Regions from separate parts of the Saccharopolyspora sp. NPDC000359 genome, predicted to be linked through region 2. Evidence: riboswitches for the same ligand, from Rfam matches in the RefSeq annotation. Region 2 holds a riboswitch; the other holds the start of a gene.

Region 1 (7,810 bases), on a different contig from region 2:
CGGCGGGCGGCGGCTTCGAGGTCGCGCTGGCCACCACGATGATCGTCGCCTCGCGGACGGCGTACTTCTCGTTCCCGGAGGTCGGCCTCGGTCTGGTCGCCGAGTGCGGCGGTCTGTTCCGCGCCCCGCGAGCGCTCCCGCTCAACGTGGCCAGGGAACTGCTCCTCACCGGAGACCCGCTCCCCGCGCAACGCGCCTACGACCTGGGCCTGGTCAATCGCCTGACCGAACCGGGAGGTGCCCTCGGCGAGGCCCTGTCCGTCGCCGAGCGAATCGCCGGGCACGCCCCGGTCGCGGTCCAGGAGACCCTGCAGGCGGTCGAAGCGGCCTACGCAGCCGACGACGAGGCCCGCTGGCTGGACACGGCCAATGCCAAGGACCGCGCCCGGGCCTCCGCCGACGCGGCCGAAGGTGTCGCCGCCTTCCTGGCGAAGCGACCGCCGCGCTGGACCGGCGCCTGATCGCTCAACTCGGCGCGCTGATCTCCGGCTCCGGGCTCCGGCGTTCGGCGCGCTGCCTCGCGCGGGGTTTCAGCTCGCTGACGAGCACTCCGAGCACGATCAGGACTGCTCCGAGCAGCGCCAGACCGGGGAGCCGGTCCCCGGCGATGCGCCCGATGACGCCTCCCCAGACCGGTTCACCGGTGTAGATGATGGTCGCCCTCGTCGGGGAGACGAAGCGCTGCGCCCAGTTCATGGTGAGCTGGATCAGGTAGCTGGCGGCACCGAGGCCGACCGCCGCGGTGAGCCAGACCCAGGAGAACTTCGGGATCCGCTCCCCAGCCACCGGCATCAGCAGCAGCGACAGCGCGCCGCCGACGAACAGCTGCACGACGGTGACCCGGCCGAGGTCGACCTTCCCGGCGAACGAGCCGATCAGGATGATCTCGGCCGCCATGGCCACCGCGCTGAGCACGGTGACGAGCTCGCCGGTGCTCAGCGAGATCCCCGCCGCGCCCGGTCCGGCCAGCAGCAGCAACCCGGCGAACGCGAGTGCGACACCGACCAGCGTCATCAGGCGCGGCGCCCTGCGGAGCACGACCCACTGCAGCAGCGGTACCACCGGCACGTAGAGCGCGCTGATGAATGCCGAGGCGCTGCTGCTGATCGTCTGCAGGCCCCAGGTCTGCAACCCGTATCCGAGGAAGATCATCACGCCGATCGCGCTGCCCGCCACCCACTCCCGCCGGGTCAGCCCGGCCAGAGTGCGCCGGAACACCAGGACGCCGATCGCGGCGGCGGTCAGGAAGCGCACCCCGACGAAGAAGAGCGGACCGCTGTGTCGCATGGCGACGTGGATGATCAGGAACGTCGCGCCCCACATCGCGGTGATCCCGAGCAGCGCGGCCTCGTACCTGCTCAGCAGCGGGTACCGCCGGAAGAAGTGCACCATGTCGCAGCACGGTACGAGACCACCCGCACCGCCCTCGCGAACCGGTCGAGCCACCCGGCGCCTCCCGCCCCACTACCGTTTCCCAGGTGGACTGTGTTGTCGAGCAACGATCTGCGCAATGCCCATTGAAATCGGACATCTGACTTCAATGGAAATCACACTTCTGGCGGCCGGCCCCACACCTCGATTCGGCCGGTGGGAGCACAGTTCTGGTGAGGACCGCAGTCCGCCGACGACGTTCCTCGAAGCGACGACAGGGCGACTGCGCCAGAGTTCGTACTCCGTTCGGTCGATAGAGATCACTTTGCCGGACAGGTCCTCATCGACCGGTCAAGAATGCGTCCGCACCGAACGGATGGGAGGACGATGCCGGAAGAACGATGGCGCACGTTGCCTGACGGGCGCCGCATCCTGCTGAAGAAGGGGCGTGGTGGGCCGGTTGCTGTTGCGGTCGGCACAGCGGTGGCCCTCGGCGCATCGGGCGGGTTCGGCGGCACCGCTGCGGTCACTGGGTCGGCGGGCGGCACCTCTGCGCTCTCCGCCGCTGAATCCGCCGTCATCCGCAACATCCAGTCGAACTTGGGCAAGGCGAAGCGGACTGCGCGGCGCGGGGATTCCCGCAGCGCCTGGCAGCAGCTGCGGATGCGCAAGGGTCGGGAACGTTTCGAGAACGCCGTCGAGTGCGCCGCTCTCACCTACGGGCAGGTGCAGGAGTTCCTCATCGGGACGCCGTGCCAGAGCATCGACCGCTGGCAGTACCCGGTCAGCGACGAGGCGGGCAACACGATGGTGGTGGCCGTGTCCAAGGTAACCATGCGCAGGGCCACGGACACCCGGAAGTTCCGCCGCCTCCTCGACGAGCACGGCACCGGCGACATCCGTCCGATCGTCGCCCTCGTGCCCTTCACCGGCCACCACTACGACTCGAGGACCTCAGGCCGATCAATCATCTCCGCCGAGGCCGAACCGGTGACCGGCGCACCGGCCGATGAAGTCCTCCAGGCCACCGCCGAAGCTGCCGTCGCACTCACCTCGTGACCGGCCAGCCTGTCCTTGCGCACTCGTGCACGACATCGTCGAGGTCGCGCGACTGGTCCAAGCCAGTCTTCGGTGAAGCGCCGAAGCCGCCGCAGCACGCCCAATTCGAATCGCCTCACCGGCGAGCCGGGACCGCGCTCGAGGTTGGGGCGGAACCTCATCTTGTTGCCGAGGTGTGGTGGGAGTGAGGTGGGTGACAGATGGTCGCCTGGGGTGGTGGGGTGTGCCAGACTCCCGGCCAACCACACTTGCGTGCGCTCCGGGGTCGGTGCAAGTCCGAACCGGCGGTGACAGTCCGCGACCCGGTCGACCCAGTCGGCCGGTTGACCCGGTGGAACTCCGGGACCGACGGTGAAAGTCCGGATGGGAGGCTGCGCACGCGGGCATGCTGCCGCCGCGCCGCTGCGCGCGTCGGACGTGACTGCGTGCCCGCAGGTGCCCCGGTGCGCAGCACGACGCGAACGGAGGCACCGGAGATGTCAACAAGCGCAACGGTCGACCAGGCCTCGGCGGAGCTGCGGCTCGACCCGGTCGAGGACGCCGTGCGGGAGTTCGCCCGGGGCCGGGTCGTGGTCGTCGTAGACGACGCCGACCGGGAGAACGAAGGCGACCTGATCTGCGCGGCCAGCACGGTCACCCCGGCCGACATCGCCTTCATCGTCCGGTACACCACCGGGATCGTCTGCGCGCCGATGGCCGCGGAGCTGCTCGACCGGCTCGAGATCCCGCTGATGACCAACCGGAACCGGGACCGGATGAGCACCGCGTTCACCGTCAGCGTGGACGCGGGCGAGGGGATCAGCACCGGGGTGTCCGCCGCGGACCGGGCCACGACCCTGCGCACCCTGGTCGATCCGGGCTCCCGGCCCGACGACCTCGTGCAGCCCGGGCACATCTTCCCGCTGCGCGCCTCCGCCAACGGCGTGCTGGACCGCCCGGGTCACACCGAAGCCGCGGTCGACCTCGCCCGGCTGGCCGAGGTGCCCCCGGCCGGTGTGCTCGCCGAGCTCGTCAACGACGACGGCACCATGATGCGCGGCCAGCAGCTGCGCGACTTCGCCGACGAGCACGGCCTCGTGCTCATCTCCATCGCGGACCTGGTCGCCGCCCGCAACCGCGGCTGAACTCCGGTGGACCCGCGCTGGCCAGCGCGGGTCCACCGGGCAGTCACTGGTCGAAGAAGTCGGCCGCGGCCTGCTTGAACAGCCGGCTGGACACCGCGTTGAGGTGGTTGCGCCGCCCGAGGGGGACGAACGGCGCGTCGAGCCCGGCGGCGAACTCCGGTGCGTCCGAAGCGATGTCGTCCTGGTCCCCCGCGGCGAAGAGCACGGGGACGGGTGGTGGGCCCTCGAGCCGGTGGCCCGCCACCGCCTCGACGCACGCGTCCAGGCCGTCCGCCGACAGCGCCTCCGCCACGCCCCGCATCGAGGTGCGGTCGGCGGCGCGACCACCGATGCCACCGAGGGCGATCCGCCGGACGCGGCCGGGCGCCAGCTTCGCCAGCTCCCACGCCACCAACCCGCCCATCGAGTAGCTCACGGCATCCACAGTGGACAGACCGGTTTCCTCCAGCACGGCCAGGACATCGCGGGCCAGCGCCTCCGGGGCGTAACCGGAGGCGGGCCGCTCGCTCTGGCCGTGCCCGCGCAGGTCGACCCGGACGTGCCCGCGCTCGGCGAGCGCGCGCGTCCAGCCGGTGCGCACCCAGGTACTCTCGCTGTCCGACGCGAAACCGTGGATCAGCAGCACCGGGGTCGGGCCCGGCTCGGCATCGCACCAGATCTTCGCGCCGTCCTCGGCGGTGGCGAACACGGTCAGTCCTCCGGGAGGCTCAGGCGGACCCGCCGCTGCGGCTTCTTCTCCTCGGGCACGGTGCCCACGATGCCGGCCTGCTCGTCGGAGACCGTGAAGGTCACCAGCGACTCGCCCACCGCCAGCTCCTCGTCGGCACCGACGTGCAGCCGCGCGACGTACCCGGACTGCGGCGACGGGATCTCCACCGCCGACTTGGTCGTCTCCAGCTCGACCAGCGGGGCGTTGCGCTCCACCCAGTCGCCCTCCTCGACCAGCCACTCCAGCACGCGGGCGCTGATCAGGCCCTCACCGAGGTCGGGCAGCGGAAAGGTCACTTCAGCCACGGCGGTACTCCAATGTGGTCTGGACTGCGGTCAGGATGCGGTCGGCGTTGGGCAGGTACTCGTCCTCCAACGCCCCCGAGGGGTAGGGCACGTCGAAGCCGGTGACCCGCTGCACCGGCGCGCGCAGCTCACCGAAGCAGCGCTCGGTGACCAGCGCGGAGACCTCGGCACCGAGCCCGGCGGTCAGCGGGGCCTCGTGGACCACGACCGCGCGGCGGGTCTTCGCCACGGACGCGGCCAGGCCGTCGACGTCAATCGGCTTGAGCCAGCGCAGGTCCACGACCTCCAGCTCCACCCCGTCCTCGGCGGCGAGCTCGGCGACCTGCAGGCAGCGGGCCACCATCGCGCCCCAGGTGATGAGCGTGGCGTGCTTGCCCTCGCGCGCCACCCGGCTGGTGCCCGGCGGGATCGGCGCGACCGGCTCCGACGGCTCGAAGTCCTCCCGCTGCCAGTAGCGGGGCTTGGGCTCCATGAAGATCACCGGGTCGGGGTCGGCGATCGCCTGCCGCAGCAGGTGGTAGCCCTCCGACGGGGTGGACGGCGACACCACCTTCAGGCCGGGCACGTGCGCGAACACCGCCTCCAGGCTCTCCCCGTGGTGCTCCGGCGCGCGGATCCCGCCGAAGCTGGGCAGCCGCAGCGTGATCGGCATGTTCAGCACGCCCCGGCTGCGGTAGTGCATGCGCGCCACCTGGTTGACGATCTGGTCCAGCGCCGGGTAGCTGAAGCCGTCGAACTGGATCTCCGGGACCGGGCGCCAGCCGTGCATCGCCAGCCCGACCGCCGTGCCCATGATCGCCGCCTCGGCCAGCGGCGTGTCGAAGACCCGGTCACCGAACTTGGCCTTCAACCCGTCGGTCACCCGGAACACGCCGCCGAGCGTGCCGACGTCCTGGCCGAACACCAGCACCCGGTCGTCGTCCTCGCACGCGTGCTGCAGGGCCAGGTTGAGGGCCTGCTGCAGGGACAGCTCAGGCATCGAGGGACTCCTTCCACGCCCGCTGCTGCTCCAGCAGGGCCTTGGTGGGCTCGCGGTAGACGAACGAGAACAGCTCCTCCGCGTCCGGCGCGGGGGACGCCTGCACTCCCTCGCGGACCTCGCGAACCACGGCGGTGGCGTGCTCCTCGGCCTCGGCGACGTCGGAGGCGGAGAGCTGCCGCGCGGCCAGCGCCAGCGGGTCGCGACCGGCCCACGCCTGCTCGTCCTCCAGCGTCCGGTAGCGGCCGGGGTCGTCCGAAGTGGAGTGCGGACCCATCCGGTAGGTCATCGCCTCGATCACGGTCGGGCCGCCACCGTCGCGCGCGCGGTCCAGCGCGGCGCGGGTCGCCTCGAACACCGCGACCACGTCGTTGCCGTCGACCCGGTGCCCCTCGAAGCCGTAGCCCGCGGCGCGGGCGGCGACCGAGCCCCCGGCGACCTGCCGCTCGGTGGGCACCGAGATCGCCCAACCGTTGTTCTGGCAGAAGAACACCACTGGCAGCTGGTACACGCCGGCGAAGTTCATCGCCTCGTGCACGTCGCCCTGCGAGCTGGTGCCGTCGCCGATGTAGGAGAGCGCCACACCGCCGGTCTGGTCCAGCTTCGCACCCATCGCCCAGCCCACGGCGTGCGTCACGGGCCCGCCGACGACCGCGTTGATCGGGGCCAGCCGGGAGGCCTGCGGGTCGTAGAGCCCGCCGTGCCAGGTGTTGAGGTGCGTGGCCAGGTAGGCGACGAGGTCAACGCCCATCGCGACCGCCGCGCCGATTTCGCGGTACCCGGGGAAGGCGAAGTCGCGGTTCAGGTCGAGGGCGGCCGCGCTGCCCACCTGCGCGGCCTCCTGCCCCTTCGCCGGCGCGTAAGCGGGGAAGACGCCTTGGCGCTGCAGCGCGATGGCCTCCTCGTCGAGGCGCCGCGCCACCAGCATCAGGCGGTGCAGAGCGCGGAGATCAGCTGTGTGCATGCTCGGAAGGGTGCGCAACCACCGCCAGACCGTGCAAGAGTCGCCTCCACGGCTGATCACTGTGCCCGATCTGACCGGCGACATGTCGATTCCACTGGACAAATTGCCCAGCCGAACAGCACCGGGCAGCAACGAGCGCCTTCCGCGCCATGGCACCCGCGCGACCGAGACGAGCCGCTTCCTCACCAGGGGACACCGACTGCGCACTCAGCGAAGTTCCATGCCCACCGAGGAGCCGCTTCGAGGACCTGGAGCCAGGCATCGACGGTGAAAGCAGTCGTGAGTGGCGATGGCGGCAAGAGCAACCATCGCCACTCACGAGGGAGAGGCTCCCCACGGGCGATTCCGCTGCGTTACGACACTGGAACCGGTGCCGCAATCCCCCAGTCGGTCGACCATTGACAACCGCAGCTCACGCCCGCAAGATCTCAGATCGTATCTGATTTCGTAGGTGATGTTGGGAGCTTCCGCCGACCCGCGACCCGTGGCCGGACACCGGCGGCGGGCTCCGCAGCGGCACCCAGGTCCACCGCAGCACCGCATCGGACACAGCAAAGGAGCTGCCATGCCCGAACCGGACCTCGCGCAGGGGAGGACTCGGCGGGAGCACCGCCGAGTCGCGTTGGGCACGCTCGTCGGCACCACCATCGAGTGGTACGACTTCTTCATCTACGCCAACGCCGCCGCCCTGGTGCTGACCCCGATGTTCTTCGAGCCGTTCGTGGCCTCCTACGGGGAGCTCGCCGGGCGGCTGATGTCGTTCGCCACCGTCGGGGTCAGCTTCTTCTTCCGCCCGCTCGGCGCGATGGTCGCCGGGCACTTCGGCGACAAGCTGGGGCGCAAGGCCATGCTGGTCCTGACGCTCATGCTCATGGGCGCCTCCACCACGCTGATCGGCCTGGTGCCCACCTACGGCTCCATCGGGATCTGGGCTCCGGTCCTGCTCATCGCGTTGCGCGTCCTGCAGGGCTTCTCCGCTGGCGGGGAGTGGGGCGGGGCGGCGCTCATGGCCGTCGAGCACGCCCCGGCGGCCAAGCGCGGGCGCTACGGCGGCTTCCCGCAGATCGGGGTACCGGTCGGCATGCTGATCGCCACCGCGGTGCTCAGCGTCGTCACCGCGACGACCACCGAGCAGCAGTTCCTCGACTGGGGGTGGCGGGTCCCGTTCCTGCTGTCCGTCGTGCTCATCGTGGTGGGCATGGTGATCCGGCTCGGCGTCGCCGAGTCGCCGGTGTTCGCTGGTGGTGAGGGCGAGCAGGGGCGCGTCAAGCTTCCGCTGGTGCAGATGTTCCGCTTCAA
Region 2 (7,810 bases):
GCTGCGCACGCCGTGCAGGGCGAGCTCGTCGCGCACCTCGCCGAACTGGTCGGCCGTCAGGCGGTAGCCGCACGGCGGGTCCTCGTCGACCTGCTCCGGGGCGGGCGGCTCGTTGTCGGCACCGCCGAAGTAGATCGGGCCCTGGTCGCGCAGGCCCGCCAGCCGGGCTCGCGCGGTCGCGGCCGTGATTTCGCCGCCACGCTCGGACACCATCCGCAGCGTCGCCCCGACCCCGGCGAGCTGGGAGTCGACGCGGCGGTGGTTGTTCACCGCCGGGTCCGCCTGCTCCTCCTCGGTCAGCGGGTCGACGCGGGTCTCCACCAGCAGGCCGACGGCGTTCTTGACGCCGGTGGTGTTGCGCAGGATCCGCTCCTGCCCGTCGCCGGCGACCTGCTTGATCGGCTCCCCGGTCTCCGGGTCGGTCCAGATGCCGTAGACGCCGGTGGAGAACCCGGTGTCCTCGACCGCGGGCCGGACGTACTCCTCGGACAGCCGCTCCGACTCGCCGTGCACGCCCTCGGCGGTGTTGAGGTTGCGCGGCCACAGCGCCAGCAGGTCCTTCACGTAGTACGGCGGTTTGGCGCCGTACTCGTGCAGGTCGTGCACGATGTCGGGCCGCTCGTCGCGCACCACCCGCGCGATGGCCCGGGCTTCTGGCGTCTCCAGCGCGAGGTGGTCGCGGTTGATGTCCACGCCGTCGGCGTTCCCTCGGGTGTTGGCGACGTTGCCGTCCGGGTTGGCGTTGGGCACGAACAGCAGGCTCGTGGTGCGCAGGAGCTCGCGCACCTGCGGGTCGTCGGTGAGGCCGAGGTCGCGGATGCTGCTGAGGCAGGCCTCGCGGCCGGACGGCTCGTCACCGTGCTGCGAGCAGGTGAACAGCACGCTCGTGCGCGCCGACCGGGCACCGACGCGGACCAGCCGCAGCGGGCGGTCCTGCGTGCTCCTGCCGATCTCCTCGACCGAGACGGCCTCACTGACCTCGTCGACGGCCCGCAGGAACTCGGACTCCTCCTCCGGTGTCGTCCACCGCTTTCCGTCGGTCTGCTCGAAACCCGTCGTCGGTGCTGTGGTCCGCTCCTGGGCGGACGCCGTCGGCGCCACCAGCAGGGTGCAGACGGCCAGTGGAACCACCGCGCTCCGCGCGAGACGCCCCATTTCGACCCCTTCCGGCGATTGTGATCACTCCGCATACACCACCGCCGAACACCCGGAGTCAAGCCTTGACAGCAGCACCCTCCCGCGCCCGCTGCACGCGCGCGGTGCGGTTCCAGCTCCACCAGCCGTGCACCACCAGGGCCGCGAAGACGACGTAGATCGCCGCGCTGAAGTGCAGGCCGGAGGCGATCTGCAGCGGCACGCCCACCGCGTCCACGGCCAGCCACACCAACCAGAACTCGACCAACCCGCGGCCCTGCGCCCAGAACGCGACCAGCGTGCCGACGAAGATCCAGGCGTCCGGCCACGGCGCCCACGAGGCGTCCAGTGCGGACAGCAGCAGCGCGAACGCGGAGGTGCCCAGGACCAGCGCCCCGATCAGCACGAGCCGCTCCACTCCCCTGGCCTTGCGCACCACGACGCCGTAGACGGGATCGCTGCGGCGGTTCCACGCCCACCAGCCGTAGAGGGAGATCAGCAGGATCATCACCTGCCGGACGGCCAGCCCGCCCAGGTGCGCCGAGGCGTAGACCGCGAACAGCAGCACCGTCGCCGAGACCTGGACCGGCCAGGTCGCCAGGGTCCTGCGCTGGGCGAGGAAGACCACGGCCAGGGCGCACAGCTGCCCGACGAGTTCCGCCCACGAGATCTGCTGGCCCAGCACGGTGATCCCGTTGCCAAGCAACCATTCCGCGACAGTCCGCACGCCCGCTCCTCCCACCGGCGACGCGCGCGCCGGGGTGCGCGGGCAGCATGCGGGCCCCTGCCTGCGGGTGCAGTCCGGCCCCGGCCACCCGTGCGCTGCCTCTCATCCGGACTTTCACCGTCGGTCCCGGAATTCCACCGGATCGGCCGACACCTCGTTGGGGAGGAGCCGGTTCGCGGACTGTCACCGCCGGTTCGGATTTTCACCGAGCCCCGGAGCGCACGACTTCGTTCGTCCTGCGCAACATCGTGCGCCTGCTGATCTGTTCCCGGACGCGTACGTGGGTCGGATCACACGTCCGAAATCCGCTTGTGCCGCCGCCCGCGGGGACCGGATCTTAATCCCATGCCCAGTTCTGCCGACCTGCGCGAGCCCGACCGGTGAGCCGCCTGCTCGTCCTGCTGCTGTCCGTGACCTGCGGGATCAGCGTGGGCAACATCTACTTCCCGCAGGCGGTCAGCCCGCTGGTCGCGGCCGGTCTGGACGTGCCGCCCGAGGTGGCCGCGCTGGTCGCCACGGCCGTGCAGCTCGGTTACGCGGTCGGCATCTTCCTGCTGGTGCCGCTCGGCGACCGGGTGCCGTACCGGAAGTTGATCGCGGGCCTGCTCGTCGCCACGGGCGTGGGCCTGCTGGCCGCTTCGGCTGCTCCGTCGCTCCCGCCGCTCGTGGCAGCCAGCGCGCTCATCGGCACCACGACCGTGATCGCGCCGCTGGTCAGCCCGCTGGCCGCCGGGCTGGTGAGCGAGGACCGGCGCGGCACGGTCATCGGGATGCTGCTGAGCGGGTCGATCGGCGGCATGCTGCTGTCCCGCGCGTTCGGCGGCACGCTCGGCGAGTGGCTCGGCTGGCGGGCGCCGTACCTGGTGGCCGCGGTGCTCGTGCTGCTCATCGCCGGGGTCCTGGCGTTCGCGGTGCCGAGCACGCAACCGCCGTCGACGCAGCGCTACCCGGCGCTGCTCGGCGAAGCGCTGCGGCTGCTGCGCACCGAGCCGGAGCTGCGGCGCTCGTGCTTCTACCAGGCGATGGTGTTCGCCGGTTTCACCGCGGTCTGGACCGGGGTGGCGCTGCTGCTCACCGGCCCGACCTACGGTCTCGGCGCACCGGCCGTCGGCGCGCTGGCGGTGGTCGGCGCGGCGACCATGGTCTGCACCCCGGTCGCCGGCCGCCAGGCGGATCGGCGGGGCCCGGACGTCGTCAACCTCGCCTGCATGATCGGCACCATCGCCGCGGCCGCGGTGCTCGTCGGCGGCACCTTCGGCGGAGTGCCGGGGTTGGCGTGCCTCGTGCTGGGCACGCTGCTGCTCGATGTGACCATGCAGTCGGGCATGGTCGCCAACCAGGTGCGGATCTACGCGTTGCGACCGGAGGTCCGCAGCAGGCTCAACACGGCCTACATGACCTGCGCCTTCCTCGGCGGCAGCGCCGGATCCTGGCTCGGGGTGCGGGCTTTCACGTACTTCGGCTGGCCGGGCGTGTGCGGGCTGGTGGCGCTGCTCGCGGGCGCGGCGCTGACCAGGCACCTCGTCGCGCTGCGCTCGCGAGCGGAGGACCGGGAGCCCGCACGCGCGGGTGTGAGCAACGCCCTCCGGACGGCCGATCGAACACGCGTGCGCCCACCGGTAGACTCGATCAGCAGCTCGTCGCAGGAGGGGGACGCCGGATGAACGACACCGATCACGCGATCCTCGCCTTCGAGCTCGAGCACTGGCAGTACCAGGGCAACAAGGAGCGGGTCATCCAGGAGCGCTTCGGCTTCTCCCCGAACCGCTACTACCAGCGGCTGAACCGCCTGCTGGACGAACCCGAGGCCCTGAAGCAGCAGCCCGCGCTGGTCAAGCGCCTGCTGGACCGCCGGGACCAGCGCGCCCAGCGCCGCATCTCCCGCGACCGCTGACTCACCCCACCACCGCGCCCGCCCGCCGGGAACGGGCGCGCTGACGATGCATCCCCGCCCCGTCGAAGTACAACGCTCGTTGCATTAAGTGCACTACATGTTGTACTTTACTTTCGGGCGGCGGATCGCCGCCCTCCGAAGCGACAGGTGGAGCTGCGATGTCCCACGACAGGACCCTGGTGATCGGTGCGACCGGCAACATCGGACGGCACGCCGTCGACCTGCTGCACGGCGCGGGGGCGGACGTCCGCGCGATGGCCCGGAACCCGGCTGCGCTGCCGAGCGGGGTGGAGGCGGTGCGCGGCGACCTGACCGACCTGCCGAGCCTGCGCGCCGCGCCGCGGGAGGTCGACTCGGTGCTGCTGGTCTGGCCCTTCGCCACGGTCCCGGCCAACCCGGCGATCATCGAGACTATCGGCCAGCACGCCCGGCGGATCGTCTTCGTCTCCTCCGGCGCGGTGCGCGACGACGTGGCCGAGCAGCACGGCCCGATCGCCCAGTTCCACGCCGAGGTCGAGCAGCAGATCGAGCACTCCGAGTTGGACTGGACCTTCCTCCGACCGCACGCGTTCGCGACGAACGTGCTGTCCTGGGCGCCGGAGATCCGCGCGGGCGGAGTGGTGCGCGGAGCCTTCGGCGAAGCCCAGCTGTCGCCAATCCACGAGCGCGACATCGCCGCAGTCGCCGTGGAAGCGCTGACCAGCAGCGGACACCACGGGGCCAAGCACACGCTCACCGGACCGGAGCTGCTCACGCAGGCGGACCAGGTGCGCATCATCGGTGAAGCCCTGGGCCGGCCGCTGCGCTGGGAGGAGATCCCACGCGCCGAGGCCGCCGCCAAGATGTTCCCCGGCTCGCCGCGCGAAGTCGCCGAAGCAGCGCTCGACGGCTACGCCCAACTCGCCCGCACCCCAGGCCTCGTGACCAGCACCGTGCGGGACGTCACCGGCCGACCGGCCAAGACCTTCCGGCAGTGGGTCGCCGACCACACCGCCGACTTCAGCTGATCCCAGGAGGTACCGCCGAGATGAACGACCTGCCCGACATCACCCGCGCCGACGCCGGACTCGTGCTCGTCGGCGAGTGGTCCGAGGCGCCGGAACGGCAGCTCGCGGCGGCGCGGGCCGCCGCGGACGTCGCCAACCAGCCGACCGGCCTGCTCTCGCACACCGTCCTGGTGGGCACCGACGGCAGCACCCTCCTGCACTACTCGCAGTGGTCCGACCAGGCCTCCTGCGAGGAGCACCTGCGCACCGCACCGGATGACCGCACCGCGCGGGCGGTTGCGTTCCACCGGTACCGGAGCCTCGTGCTCAGCCAGGACCGACCGGGCTGCGTGGTGGCCGTGCGGTTCCGGTCCGACAGCCACGACACCGCGCGGCGGTTCGTCGACACGCTGCTGGACGAGGAACCCGGTTTCGCGCGGCGGACGGACGTGGCGCCCCCGGCCGGGATGATCTCGAACCACTTCCACATCAGCACCGACGGCACCCGGGTGGTCAACTACGCGGAGTTCGTCGACGAAGCCGCGCACCGCGCGGTCGTGGCGAACAACCTGCAGGCCGACCACGACGTCCCGCAGCTCATCGGCAGCACACCGGGGCTGGAGCTGATCGGGTTCAAGCGGTTCACCACCTGGCTGAGCCGCTGACCCCTACGGCTGGGGGCGCTGCGCGTACTGCTCCGGGGTGAGCTGGCGGTCGTGCTGGATGCGGACCAGCTCGGCCAGCAGCGGCGCCGCCTGGTCCGGCGGCAGCGCCTGGAACGCCTTCTTGATCGCCTCCGGGTCCCCCGCACCGGCCTGCGCCGGGATGTCCGGCGCCTGCTTGGCCACCACGGTGTTCACCAGGTCCACCAGCATCGCGACGATGGTCCGCGGCCCGAGCTCGGTGTGCCAGCCCTGGATCTCGCCGTTCGGCCCGCGGGGCCCGAGCAGCTCGTGCTCCAGGCGCCGCAGGATCGCCTCCTGCTCCGGGGTCATCTGGTCCTCCTGGTCCTTGTTCCCGAGTTCGGCGCGGAACCGGTCCATGTCCACGTGACCAGGGTCGATCTTGCCGGTGACGCTGGTCTCCTTGTGGCCGCGCGCGGCGTCCGCCGGGCGCCCCAACCGCTCCAGCACCACCCGGGTCGCCGTCAGCGCGGCCGCGTGCTGCTCCGGGCTGGGGCCCTGGTCGACGCCCTGGTAGTCCCACTCGAAGCCGACGTAGAGGGTGTTGCCGTCGCCTCCCGGGTTCGGGCCGGACGCCTTCGCCTCGCCCGCGTGGTTCGCGCGGCCCGCGGCGATCATGTGCACCACCCCGTCGAAGCCGATGACCGCGTGGCACAGCGGTCCGGCGAGGTCGGGGCGGCCGTCGATGCACAGCTGGACGCTGGGCGCCGGGTTGTCGTAGGAGGCGGGCGTGGCGGTGTGGTGCTCCAGCACGCCGACCGGTGCTGGCTGCGGCCCCGAGGTGGCGGTGCGCTCCCGCCAGCCGTCGGTTTCGACCACCGCCAGCCCGGCCTCGCGCAGGGCGTCCGCCAGCCAGACGAGGGGCAATGCCAACCTGATCACTCTCCTGGCTTGATCTGTTCCCTCATGGTGTCGCGAACGGGTGCGTGCGACCACGGCCAAGTGCGTGAAAAAGGTCGAGACCCACCCAACGGGTGAGTCCCGACCTTCGATCGATCCAGTGAGCCACCGCCACGCTGGTCAACCAGCGCCGCGGGGTTCAGAGCCCGCTGGTCCCGGGGTTCGGGTCCTGCTCCGGGCCCGGTCCCGCGCCCTTCCTGGTGCTGAACTCGGATTCCACGTCGGTCAGCCACTTCGACCAGCGCTGCTGCATCGGCCGGATGAGACCGCCGCCGACGCCGACGACGATCACGCCACCGACGGTGGCCAGCACGGTGACCAGGACCGGCGTGGTCACGGTGAGCGCGATGCCCATCTGGTTCAGCGCGGCGATCACGCCGAGGGCCACGATGAAGCCGAAGGTGATCTTGCCCAGCACACCGCTGATCGGGCGGCTGCCCAGCGCGCTGCGCACCAGGTCGGCGACCACCCGGCCCACCGCGGCAGCCACCAGCACCAGCACGATCGCGACCAGCACGCGGGGCAGGAACAGCACGATCTGGTCGATCAGGTCCTTGACCGGGTTGGGGCCGAAGGCGCCGAGCGCGAGCTGCAGGAAGATCAGCAGGATGAAGTAGTAGACGACCTTGATCAGCAGCCCGCCGAGGTCGATCTGCGTCTTGGCCGCCAGGTCGGCCAGCCCGGCGCGCTTGAGCAGCCGGGTGAAACCGAGCCGGACGAAGAGCACCTGGAGGGCCTTCGAGACGCCCTTGGCGATCAACCAGCCGATCAGCAGGATGATCAGGAACATGACGAGCTTGGGCACGAATGTGGCGATGCTGGCCCAGGCCTGGGCCAATCCGTTTTGCAAGGTATCCACGATGTCACCTCGGGGGGGAAGCCGAACGGCGGTGGTCAATGGGTGATCGTTTCTGCTATTCGGCTGATCGACAAACCGAAAGACCGCCTCGAACGGGCGAATTGATTCCCCTAATGGATTAGGTGGAATCACCGCGGGTCAGCACCGGTCGTTATGCGCCTTTTCCGCCGTTCTGCGGTGTGAGCCCGCCCGCACCGGTCAACCGGTGCCCGCCGGAGCTGATCGGCGGCGTGCGATTCTGGGAGGCATGAGTACCGAACGCGCAGGTGAGCGGGACAGTGGTGCGCGACGGCAGATCTCCGCACCCACCCTCCGCCGCCTGGAACGCGCTTCGGGTGGGCTGGCCGGGGCCAGCGTCGGCGCGATGGAGCAGCGGCTGCCGTGGTTCCGCCGGTTGCCCGCTGACCAGCGGGCCAGCGTGCTGCTGGTGACCCAGACCGGCGTGTCCAACTTCGTGGCCTGGCTGCAGGACCCGACCGAGGCGATCCGGTTGACCGCCGAGGCCTTCCGCGCCGCCCCGCGCGACCTGTCCCGCTGGGTCAGCCTCCGGCAGACCCTGGAGCTGGTGCGGGTCGCCATCGACGTGTTCGAGCAGCAGCTCCCGGAGCTGGCCGACCAGCAGCACGA

The links. A riboswitch is a leader RNA that binds a small molecule or an ion and turns the genes downstream of it on or off. The one in region 2 is predicted to bind FMN.
Region 1: another riboswitch for FMN. It lies ahead of ribB (3,4-dihydroxy-2-butanone-4-phosphate synthase); the one in region 2 lies ahead of ABT324_RS08920 (nicotinamide mononucleotide transporter family protein).

What each region holds. Positions count from the first base shown of each region.
Region 1 covers NZ_JBEPDU010000037.1:57,253-65,062, reverse strand. The annotation lists gene ABT324_RS22845 (enoyl-CoA hydratase-related protein) at 1-461, shown strand, start outside; gene ABT324_RS22840 (DMT family transporter) at 466-1,392, opposite strand; gene ABT324_RS22835 (hypothetical protein) at 1,759-2,430, shown strand; FMN riboswitch at 2,681-2,809, shown strand; gene ribB (3,4-dihydroxy-2-butanone-4-phosphate synthase) at 2,907-3,554, shown strand; gene ABT324_RS22825 (alpha/beta fold hydrolase) at 3,598-4,242, opposite strand; gene ABT324_RS22820 (biotin/lipoyl-containing protein) at 4,245-4,568, opposite strand; gene ABT324_RS22815 (alpha-ketoacid dehydrogenase subunit beta) at 4,561-5,547, opposite strand; gene ABT324_RS22810 (thiamine pyrophosphate-dependent enzyme) at 5,540-6,511, opposite strand; gene ABT324_RS22805 (MFS transporter) at 7,077-7,810, shown strand, end outside.
Region 2 covers NZ_JBEPDU010000009.1:117,700-125,509, forward strand. The annotation lists gene ABT324_RS08915 (M14 family metallopeptidase) at 1-1,131, opposite strand, end outside; gene ABT324_RS08920 (nicotinamide mononucleotide transporter family protein) at 1,214-1,861, opposite strand; FMN riboswitch at 1,952-2,084, opposite strand; gene ABT324_RS08925 (MFS transporter) at 2,242-3,525, shown strand; gene ABT324_RS08930 (DUF3263 domain-containing protein) at 3,522-3,755, shown strand; gene ABT324_RS08935 (NAD(P)H-binding protein) at 3,914-4,762, shown strand; gene ABT324_RS08940 (antibiotic biosynthesis monooxygenase) at 4,783-5,406, shown strand; gene ABT324_RS08945 (peptidoglycan recognition protein family protein) at 5,410-6,297, opposite strand; gene ABT324_RS08950 (mechanosensitive ion channel family protein) at 6,464-7,183, opposite strand; gene ABT324_RS08955 (PucR family transcriptional regulator) at 7,431-7,810, shown strand, end outside.